3 regions of the Brevibacillus sp. 1238 genome follow, and region 2 is predicted to be linked to each of the others. Evidence: riboswitches for the same ligand, from Rfam matches in the RefSeq annotation. Region 2 holds a riboswitch; each other region holds the start of a gene.

Region 1 (3,277 bases), on a different contig from region 2:
AGAGACTTCAAAATACGCTTTTTGCACTTGCAACTGCAAATTGTTTTTTGAGGTTTTCAAAGTGACTTCGCTAAGCGCCAGGTCTTTTCTCGCTTTGGCAGCGTCTTCGTATTTTTTCTTGGCATCATCGAGCGTATTGACGTTTTCGAGCTGGATGGCCGCTTTTTCTCGCAGCGTATAGAGCGTTTCATATTCCGTAACATCGTAATCTATTTGCAGCAGCTCAAGGTCGATGCTGGTTTTCAATGCTTGCTCGATCGCACCGTGAAGAGACAGAGGAGCGGTCTGGGTTTGTTCTGCGGCTGCAACGACTGCAGGAGCGGCCATAGCCAAATGAGTATTGCCTGCAAGAAGCGCGGCAACCAGTGTAGTGCTGTAGAGATGCTTCGATAACCTGGACTTCATTATGGGGCCTCCTTGGGAATAGGAAAAGAGTTTGTCGATAACGATTCTCATTATCAAATTTTCATGAACAGTATATATTTCCAGTCTACATTCGTCAATATGTAATCATAAGAAAGTTGATCGGAAAAATAAAATGAAACAATAAAAAAGCTCCCTCGACGTGAGGGAGCCTGCAATGACTTGTTTGGCAAAGCTATTTATTTTTCGTCCATGCTGAAATCTACTTTATGGAGCGGAACAAGCTTGCTCTTTTTCGTATACTTGTAGACAAGCCAGACGATCAAAAACAGCGGCAAGCCAACATAGGAGACGAACACGCCGTTCCAGTCAATCTCGCCGCCGATAAACGCCGAGTAGTTTTGGCCGACAATGACGACGCAGCAAATAATAAAGGCGAAAATCGGGCCAAACGGGAACAGCTTCGCCCGGTATGGCAGCTCACGCAGGTCGCGGCCTTGGGCCAGGTACGCTTTGCGGAAGCGGTAATGGCTGATGGCAATGCCGAGCCAAGCGATAAACCCGGACATGCCGGATGCGTTCAGAAGCCATACGTACACCTCGCCATCTCCAAACAGGGAAGACAGAAACGCCAGCGCACCGATGGCAGCCGTCATGATCAAGGAATTGATCGGGACGCCGTTGCGAGTGACTTTGGCAAACCATTTTGGCGCTTTTCCTTCCTTCGCCAGCACCCACAGCATGCGGGTGGATGCGTACATGCCGGAGTTCCCGGCAGACAGCACGGAGGTGAGGATGACCGCATTCATCACAGAGGCGGCGAAGGCAAAGCCGGCTTTTTCAAAGACGATCGTAAACGGGCTGATGGCAATATCGGTAATATCACCGCTGATCAGATTCGGATTGTCGTAAGGAACGAGCAACCCGATAATCAAGATTGCGAAAATGTAGAAGAGCAAGATGCGCCAAAAAATCTGGCGGATCGCTTTCGGGATATTGCGCGCAGGGTCTTCGCTCTCACCAGCGGCCACCCCTACAAGCTCGGTTCCCTGGAACGAGAACCCGGCAATCATGAAGACGCCGAGAAGCGCCATGAAGCCGCCATTGAACGGTGCATCGCCTTTGGTGAAGTTTTGGAAGCCGACTGCTTCGCCACCCATAATGCCGAAGATCATCAAAATACCAATGATGATAAAGACGACGACGGTGACTACTTTAATCAAGGCAAACCAGTATTCGGATTCGCCGTAGCCTTTGACAGACAACAGATTAAGAGCAAACATAAGGACGAGGAACAAGGCACTCCACAAAATGGCGGGAGTATCCGGGAACCAGTATTTCATAATGAGAGCTGCGGCTGACAGTTCGACCGCAATCGTAATTGCCCAGTTGTACCAGTAATTCCAGCCAAGCGCGAAGCCGAGTGACGGGTCGACGAATCTGGTGGCGTAGGTGGAAAAGGAGCCGGATACAGGCATGAAGGCGGCCATTTCCCCAAGACTGGTCATCAAAAAGTAAACCATGATACTGATAGCGATGTAGGCGACCAAAGCGCCCCCTGGTCCGGCTTCGTGAATCGAGCCTCCACTCGCCAGGAACAAGCCCGTACCGATGGAGCCGCCGATGGCGATCATCGTCAGGTGGCGGGCTTTCAAACCACGTTGCAGTTGATTCTGTGACATAAGATGCTTGCACGACCTTTCGAAGATTTTGAGAAGGTCGGTCGGAAACGAAAAAACCGCCAATAGCCAAAAAACGGCATAGGGCGGTATCATCCAATCCCCACCAAGCCTTCACTGAAGATAGCACACCACGTTTGCCCGGCAAGCAAACGTGACAGTTCTGTCCCTTTCGGGTACAGCCCCAGCCCACGCGCACAGAGATGCGATATGAGCTTCGGCGGCTTTTCCCTTTCCTGGAGTCATAGATTTCTTCTGAATCTCGTACAGGATGACATAAAAGCCGCGACCTCTACCCTCACCGTGAAAGATGAGGATAACATGTATGAAGTTGATTTATTTATCAACTATATAAGATTGATCGTTATTAATCAATGAAAAAAGTTGTGCTGCAAAATATTGCTAGAGTGGGAGCAAGGGCTATAAAAACGACCTGCGCGCAGGCCAGGAGCCTTGCAGCTTGCGGATTTGCACGATTTGTCCGGTATGAAAAGCGTCGTGCAAAATGATGCTCATCACGCTTTGCCCGATGGAGATGGTGGGCAGCGGCTGATCGAATGCATCGCCGGAAAGGGAGCGGAGCTTTTCTTGAATGCCGCGATGTACTTCTTCCATGCGCTGCACCGCCGCTTGCCAAGCTGCTTCGTCGTCTGGCGCTCCGGATGGTTGGAAGGTGTCATCGTTCGTCTCAGCCGTACCAGGAAAATCCGTACCGGATAGACGGTGCAGCAAACGCTCTTTGAAATAGAGCAGATGACTGAGATTTTCCCAGATCGTGTTCGCTGCCTCTCCTTCGGGACGCCAGCTGGCTTGGGCCACGGTCACGCCATCCAGGGCGTGCTTGAGCGGTGGATACCAATCTTCTTTGTCATACGTGCACTCCCATTCATGAACAAGCAATTCCATCCGATTCATGTGTTTCCTCCTCGTCTGTCAAACAGATTGGTGAAGCGCTATAATGGCAATAAGAAGAAGTTTGTAACGTTCAAAATGAATTTCGTTGGTTACAAAATGATCTTACCATATGTTGGTGTTACCTACAAGAAGCGAAAATAGATGGGGGAAGAGAAGTGTGCAATGGCTATGCATCGATTTTTTAAACAGCGATTGGCGTGACTGGCGCGGGACAGGCCGCAAGGAAAATCGCCTGGCAAAGCGTGAATGGCAGGAATGGTTTTTGCAAGAGCACCAATTGCAGGCACCGCTGCCGCTTGACGAGGAAACCGTCGCTGTTC
Region 2 (3,277 bases):
CGCCTCAGCCGCTCCCTGTCGCTCGAAGCAGGCATCATTGCTGGCAGCATTGAGCAATGGAAAGGAAAAGACACCTTTGCCCGGCTGGAGGTCGAGAGTAGTTCTACGATCATGATACGCGCCCATACTCCAAAGTGATCCTTCATGCCAACCATTGGCAGCGCAATAATTGTCAGGACTGGCGTGTCTTGTCAGGTCAAAAAGATGCCCCCTCTGCCTACAGGCGAGGGAGCATTCGCTGCCTAGATTCCGTGCACCACTGCTGTCTCTTCCACATCGAGCCCGTATGCCGAGTGCAGGCTGCGGACAGCAAGCTCAGTCTGCCCGGCAGGAATGACGCAAGAAACTTTGATGTCTGAAGTTGAAACCATTTTAATAGAAATTTCTTTTTCTGCCAAAACGCGGAACATCTCGGCAGCCACTCCCGGATTGTTGACCATGCCGGAGCCTACGATGGACACTTTGGTCAGGTTTTGCTCGTAATCGACTTTTTCGAAGCCAAGCTCTGCTTTGTGGTTTTCCAACGTGTCCAATGCCTTTTTCAAGTCATCCGCAGCAACCGTGAAGGAAATATTCGTCACTGCTGCGTCATAGGAGCTTTGAATAATGATGTCGACGTTCACCTGATTGTCCGCCAGCGTATTGAACAGGCGGGAAAGAGTCCCAACCTTCGCAGGCATACCGACAACCGTGACTTTTGCTACATCCTCGTCATGCGCGACTCCACTTACTACTCTTCCTGTTTCCATGTTGGCAACCTCCTCAACGTACGTACCTTCTTCGGCAGTAAAGCTGGAGCGGACGACCAGCCGTACTTTGTATTTCTTCGCGGCCTCCACCGAGCGCGGGTGAAGAACTCCCGCTCCGAGATTCGCGAGTTCAAGCATCTCGTCGTACGAGATCGTGTCCAGCTTGCTTGCCGCTGGCACCATCCGCGGATCGGCTGTGTACACACCGGACACATCCGTGAAAATCTCGCATTTGTCTGCATTCAAGCTGGCGGCCAGCGTAACTGCCGATGTATCCGAACCACCCCGGCCGAGCGTCGTAATTTCTCCTTCGTCGCTGAGACCTTGAAAACCTGCTACGATCACAACACGTCCGCGGCTTATTTCTGCCTGGATGCGCTCAGAATCAATTTGTTTGATTCGCGCCCGGCCATGAATCGCTTCCGTCGTGATTCCAGCCTGCCAGCCTGTCAAAGAAATCGCATCGTAGCCTTTCGTGTGCAAGGCCATTGCAAGCAAGGCGATAGATACTTGCTCCCCCGTGGTCAGCAACATATCCAGCTCTCGCTCGGACGGGTAGGCGCTGATCTGTTTGGCCATATCTACCAATACGTCTGTAGATTTGCCCATCGCAGATACGACGACCACCACATCGTGCCCTTCTTCTTTGTAACTGGCAATTCGATCTGCAACTCGTAAAATTCGCTCAATGGTCCCTACAGAGGTGCCTCCGTATTTCTGCACGATCAACCCCATGCGGCTTCTCTCCCTTTTCTCATATCCAATGATTGTAGAATGTATCTTTTGCTGCCGTTTTATGAATCTCTCTATTTTTACTGGAAAAAGTCTGTATAAAAAAGGCACCGACAAGGAATAAGTACCTGCCGCTGCCTACTGTTTCGACATACCGGTTCCTCCCTCCCAATTACACGCGGTCCATGGCAGCACATGACAAGGCAAATCCCTGTCACCGCTCACATCGACACACCGTGAGATAGCTCTCCATCTGGCGCCGGTCAAGAGCCAGATGACAGTCCTGCACTTGTTCAATGCAGACCCAGCATGGAGACAAACGGGTTTTTCTCCACACTTCGGCGAATCCCCCTTTCCCGTTCCCTTCACAGATACCCGATCTCAGGGTGGTACTCATGGTTTTCGCGCCTCTACCTCACTCCATAAATGGAAGTGAGGCTAACTATTCTGTTTGAAACGCATTATATCATGGGAATCCGAGCGGTTCAATCGCTTTTTGCAAAACCGTTACGATTCCAGCTTGCGCAAATGAGTGATGATCTCTCGGGCCAGCTTGTCGCCGATCCCCAGTTCCCGGAAATCCTCCACAGTCGCTTCGCGCATTTTTTTCAGCGAGCCAAAATGGGTAAACAACAGCTTGCGCCGCTTCTCGCCGATGCCCGGAATTTCATCCAGTTGGGAGGAGAGCATCGTTTTCGTCCGTGACTGTCTGTGGAACGTGATCGCAAAACGGTGAACCTCGTCCTGAATGCGTTGCAGCAAATAAAACTCATAGCTGTCCCGCTTCAGATTCACGGGTTCTGGCGGATCGCCGTACATCAACTGCGCCGTTTTGTGCTTTTCATCCTTCGCCAAGCCGCAAACCGGAATGTACAGCCCCAATTCGTTCTCCAGGACGTCCATGGCAGCGCTGATTTGGCCTTTGCCTCCGTCGATGACGATCAAGTCCGGCAATGGCTGGTTTTCCTTCAGCAACCGCGAATAGCGTCTGCGGACAACTTCGCGCATGGACCCGTAATCGTCGGGGCCTTCGACCGTCTTGATCTTGAACTTGCGGTACTCCTTTTTGTCCGGACGACCGTCTGTAAACACGATCATCGCAGACACCGGCTCTGTTCCTTGAATGTTGGAGTTGTCGAACGCCTCGATCCGGTGGGGAACGCCAATCCCCAGCACGTGCCCCAAATTGTGCACAGCCTGAATCGTCCTCGCATCATCTTTGGACATCAGCGCGAACTTCTCCTGGAGGGCAATGCGCGCGTTTTCACAGGCCATCTCGACCAGCTCGCGCTTTTTGCTCCGCTTCGGTGTCAATACTTTGACCCCGAGCCATTCGCTAAGCAGCTCCGGCTCGCTTTCCTCCGGCAGCAAAATTTCTTTTGGCAGCGCGTTTTGCTTGTCGTAGTAAAACTGGGTGACGTACGACATGAAGTCTTCGCTTTCGCCGCCATAGTATGGAAAAGAGGTCGTCTGCCGCTCGATCATTTTGCCCTGGCGCATGTAAAAAATTTGAATGCACATCCAGCCCTTTTCTACCGCAAAGCCGATAATGTCGCGGTCTACCGTGTCGGTAAACGTGATCTTCTGCTTTTCCATCACCGCTTCAATGCTCTTGATCTGATCCCGCAGTTCCTTGGCCCGCTCGAACTCCATCGCTTCTGCCGCCTGTAGCATTTTCTCGGTCAGGCTCTGCTTCATCTGATCATGACCGCCGTCGAGGAATCGGCTAATCTCGTCAACCAGTCGCTGGTTTTCCTCTGCCGAAACCTCGTACACACAAGGAGCAAGACATTGGC
Region 3 (3,277 bases), on a different contig from region 2:
GCCAGTTCCGCTGCAAAGCTTTCCAGGAAACGGTCTACGTCTTCCTTGGTCAAAGTGAGCGGCGGCAGCAAGCGAACAATCGTTTTTTGCGTCACATCCACGAGAACTCCCCGATCCAGCATGGCTTGCTGCAAGCGGCTGACCTCTTCGGGAGCAGCACTGAGCGGGATTCCCACCATCATGCCTTTGCCGCGCAGCGCCTGAAGCTGTTCCGGGAGGCGCTCACGCAGTGCTTCCAGTCCAGCCCACAGGTAGGCAATCACTTCGTCTACGCTCGCTGCAAATGCGGGATCGAGCAGTTCGTCCAGCACGACATTGCCCAAAGCAGCCGAAAGCGGAGACGGCGCAAAAGTCGTGCCGTGATCTCCCGGCTTGAACTGGTTCATCAGCTTCGTCCCGGCAATGACGCCACCGAGCGGAAGTCCGCCGCCTACTCCTTTGGCAAACAGGATCAAATCTGGCGTCACGCCTGCGTGCTCGTAGGCAAACAGTTTTCCCGTCCGTCCCATGCCTGTCTGGATTTCATCCATGGCAAACAGCATGCCTTCCTCTTGGCAAATGGTCGCCACCTCGCGCAAAAAGTCTACAGACAAAGGCACGACACCCCCGGAGCCAAGAACAGGCTCCATCAGGACGGCTGCTGGCTTTGCCTCGCGACAGATGGCGCGCAATCCGGCTGTGTCCTCCGGATCAAGCTCGTACACGGGAAAATCCGGCTGCGGAAAATCTTGATAGACGTGCGCTTGCCTGGTCAGCCGAACGGCGCCCAGCGTCCTGCCGTGAAAACTGTTGCGCAAGACGACGATCCCTTCGCGTCCCGCTCCGTCGGTCTTCGTCCATTTGTGAATCATTTTGATCGCGGACTCGGTCGCCTCTGCGCCGGAATTGGTGAAGAACACTTTTCCCGGGATCGTCTGCTCGACCAGCCGCTTGGCCAACAGGATCGCCGGCTGGTTCAAAAATACGTTGGAAATGTGCAGGAAACGTTCTCCCTGATCGCGCAGCGCCTGAACAATCCGCGGGTGGGAGTGGCCCAGCACATTGACTGCCAGGCCCGTAAACAGGTCCAAATACTTGTTGCCCGCTGTATCGTACAGGTAGTTTCCTTCCCCTTTGGCGATCGCGATAGGCAAACGTTTATAAGAAGAGACGATGTATTGTTCGTCGAGCGTACGCCAGTCCATGTGAGCTCTCTCCCCTACAGCTGACGTAGCTCCTGCTTGATCTCCGTCTTGGAGCGAGTTTTGTCGTCGATTTGTTTGATGACACGAGCAGGTGTGCCCGCAACAACCACGTATGGCGGCACATCCTCAATCACGACCGCGCCTGCTGCTACGACCGCGCCTTTTCCTACGCGAACGCCTTCGAGGATAACCGCATTGGCACCGATCACGACATCGTCTTCGACAACAACCGGCTGTGCGGAAGGCGGCTCAATAACGCCTGCAATGACAGAACCAGCGCCGATGTGGCAATTTTTCCCGATTGTACCGCGTCCACCTACAACCACGTTCATGTCGATCATCGTGCCTTCGCCAATTACCGCGCCAATATTGATCGAAGCTCCCATCATGATCACCGCGTTGTTTCCGATGGTAACCTGGTCACGGATGATCGCGCCCGGCTCGATGCGAGCCTGGATGCCTTTTGTATCGAGCAATGGAATCGCGGAATTGCGGCGGTCGCTTTCTACCACGTAGTCCTCGATTTTGTCGGCGTTTGCAGCCAAAACAGGCTCGATCTCTTTCCACTCGCCAAAGACGACGCCAGTAGAGCCAGTGATGAACGTTTTTGCGCTGGCACCGAAGTCAATGCCCTCCAGATTGCCTTTCACGTATACTTTCACAGGTGTTTTCTTTTCGCTTTTTTGAATAAACGCGATAATTTCATTTGCATCCATCATGTTCACAGGTAAATCCTCCTTTTTGATCAAAACCTTGCCTTGTTTAAATTGACTAAAAAAAGCAATGAGTGCATTCGCTATCTCATTGCTTTCCAAACTGCCCAAGCAAATCGTAAATAGCGCTCCACAAGAAGACAATCGTCTTTTGTGACAGGATGTTCATTGTTCATGAGCCACCCCAGCCGCTGCTGTTCGAGGGGAACAACAACCGCTTCGGCGCTTTAGCCTTTCCTCCTTTTCCCGCCCCCCGGCAGATGACGAAAAGATGTACTATTCTTCGGCGCACCTCTATTTAGACTTCCAATATTATAATTTCATTTAACTCTACCAAAATCATTCCCATGTGGCAACAGCTTTATAGAAAGAAAAAAAATCGTTGACAACGAGAATCATTTTCATTATCTTATTTTTGTGAGAATGATTTTCATTATCTTATTTGGAGGGTTTCAACCTTATGAGCCGCATTTTGATGGTTTACGCAAGCATGACTGGAAACACACAAGAGATTGCTGAAGCGATTGCTGAGGGTATTCGATCCACAGGAAAAGAGCTGGAGATAAAAGAAGTGATGGACGCAACAGCCAAGGAGCTTGAGGACTACGATGGCATCCTGCTCGGCGCTTACACTTGGGGCGACGGCGATCTTCCGGACGAGTGCCTGGACTTCTACGAAGAGATGGACGACATCGATCTGACTGGCAAAAAAGTAGTCGCATTCGGTTCCTGCGATTCCGCTTACGAGCACGTTGGCGCTGCCGTAGATACTCTCTTGAAAAAGGCGAGCGAGCGCGGTGCGGAAACACCACTTGAAGGCTTGAAAATCGAGCTGTCCCCTACAGCGAAAGAAGTGGAAACCTGCAAGGCGTTTGGCGTTTCTTTCTCCGAATTGCTGGGCTAAGACCAGAAGGCCGCTGAAAAGAAAAAGCCTTTCCACTTAAATCAAGTCATGGTACAATGTCGATCCGACTTTTTCCAGGGAGGATTGATATCATGACGCTACATACAGAAACGGTCTATCTGCGACCTCTGGGCATGGACGACGCAGCCGAGCTTCTTGAGCTTCGGCTGCGTAATCATGCTTTTTTGCAACCTTTTGAACCGATTCGGTCGTCTTCCTTTTTGACGCTCACGGGCCAACAGGAACAAATCGCCCAGGCGGAAAAAGACTTTGCCGCTGGCACAGGCTACGCTTTTGGCGTCTTTCTGCGCGAAACGGACGACATGATCGGCCGTGTTGCCCTGTCAAACGTCGTACGCGGCGCCTGGCAAAACGCAACCATCGGTTACTTCATGGATCAAAGCTGCAACCAAAAAGGCTACACGACAGCCGCCGTCAGGCTCGCTCTCGCTTTCGCCTTTCAAGAAGCCGGTTTG

Evidence for each region. A riboswitch is a leader RNA that binds a small molecule or an ion and turns the genes downstream of it on or off. The one in region 2 is predicted to bind lysine.
Region 1: another riboswitch for lysine. It lies ahead of M2298_RS27225 (amino acid permease); the one in region 2 lies ahead of M2298_RS02665 (aspartate kinase).
Region 3: another riboswitch for lysine. It lies ahead of dapD (2,3,4,5-tetrahydropyridine-2,6-dicarboxylate N-acetyltransferase); the one in region 2 lies ahead of M2298_RS02665 (aspartate kinase).

Annotation. Positions count from the first base shown of each region.
Region 1 covers NZ_JARXWC010000021.1:47,476-50,752, forward strand. Annotated here, with positions in the region: gene M2298_RS27220 (TolC family protein) at 1-405, opposite strand, end outside; gene M2298_RS27225 (amino acid permease) at 603-2,045, opposite strand; lysine riboswitch at 2,159-2,345, opposite strand; gene M2298_RS27230 (DinB family protein) at 2,463-2,957, opposite strand; gene M2298_RS27235 (CGNR zinc finger domain-containing protein) at 3,115-3,277, shown strand, end outside.
Region 2 covers NZ_JARXWC010000001.1:582,662-585,938, reverse strand. Annotated here, with positions in the region: gene M2298_RS02670 (DUF2507 domain-containing protein) at 1-138, shown strand, start outside; gene M2298_RS02665 (aspartate kinase) at 243-1,484, opposite strand; lysine riboswitch at 1,716-1,902, opposite strand; gene uvrC (excinuclease ABC subunit UvrC) at 1,989-3,277, opposite strand, start outside.
Region 3 covers NZ_JARXWC010000003.1:52,227-55,503, reverse strand. Annotated here, with positions in the region: gene M2298_RS07810 (aspartate aminotransferase family protein) at 1-1,184, opposite strand, end outside; gene dapD (2,3,4,5-tetrahydropyridine-2,6-dicarboxylate N-acetyltransferase) at 1,199-1,909, opposite strand; lysine riboswitch at 2,013-2,202, opposite strand; gene M2298_RS07800 (flavodoxin) at 2,358-2,801, shown strand; gene M2298_RS07795 (GNAT family N-acetyltransferase) at 2,894-3,277, shown strand, end outside.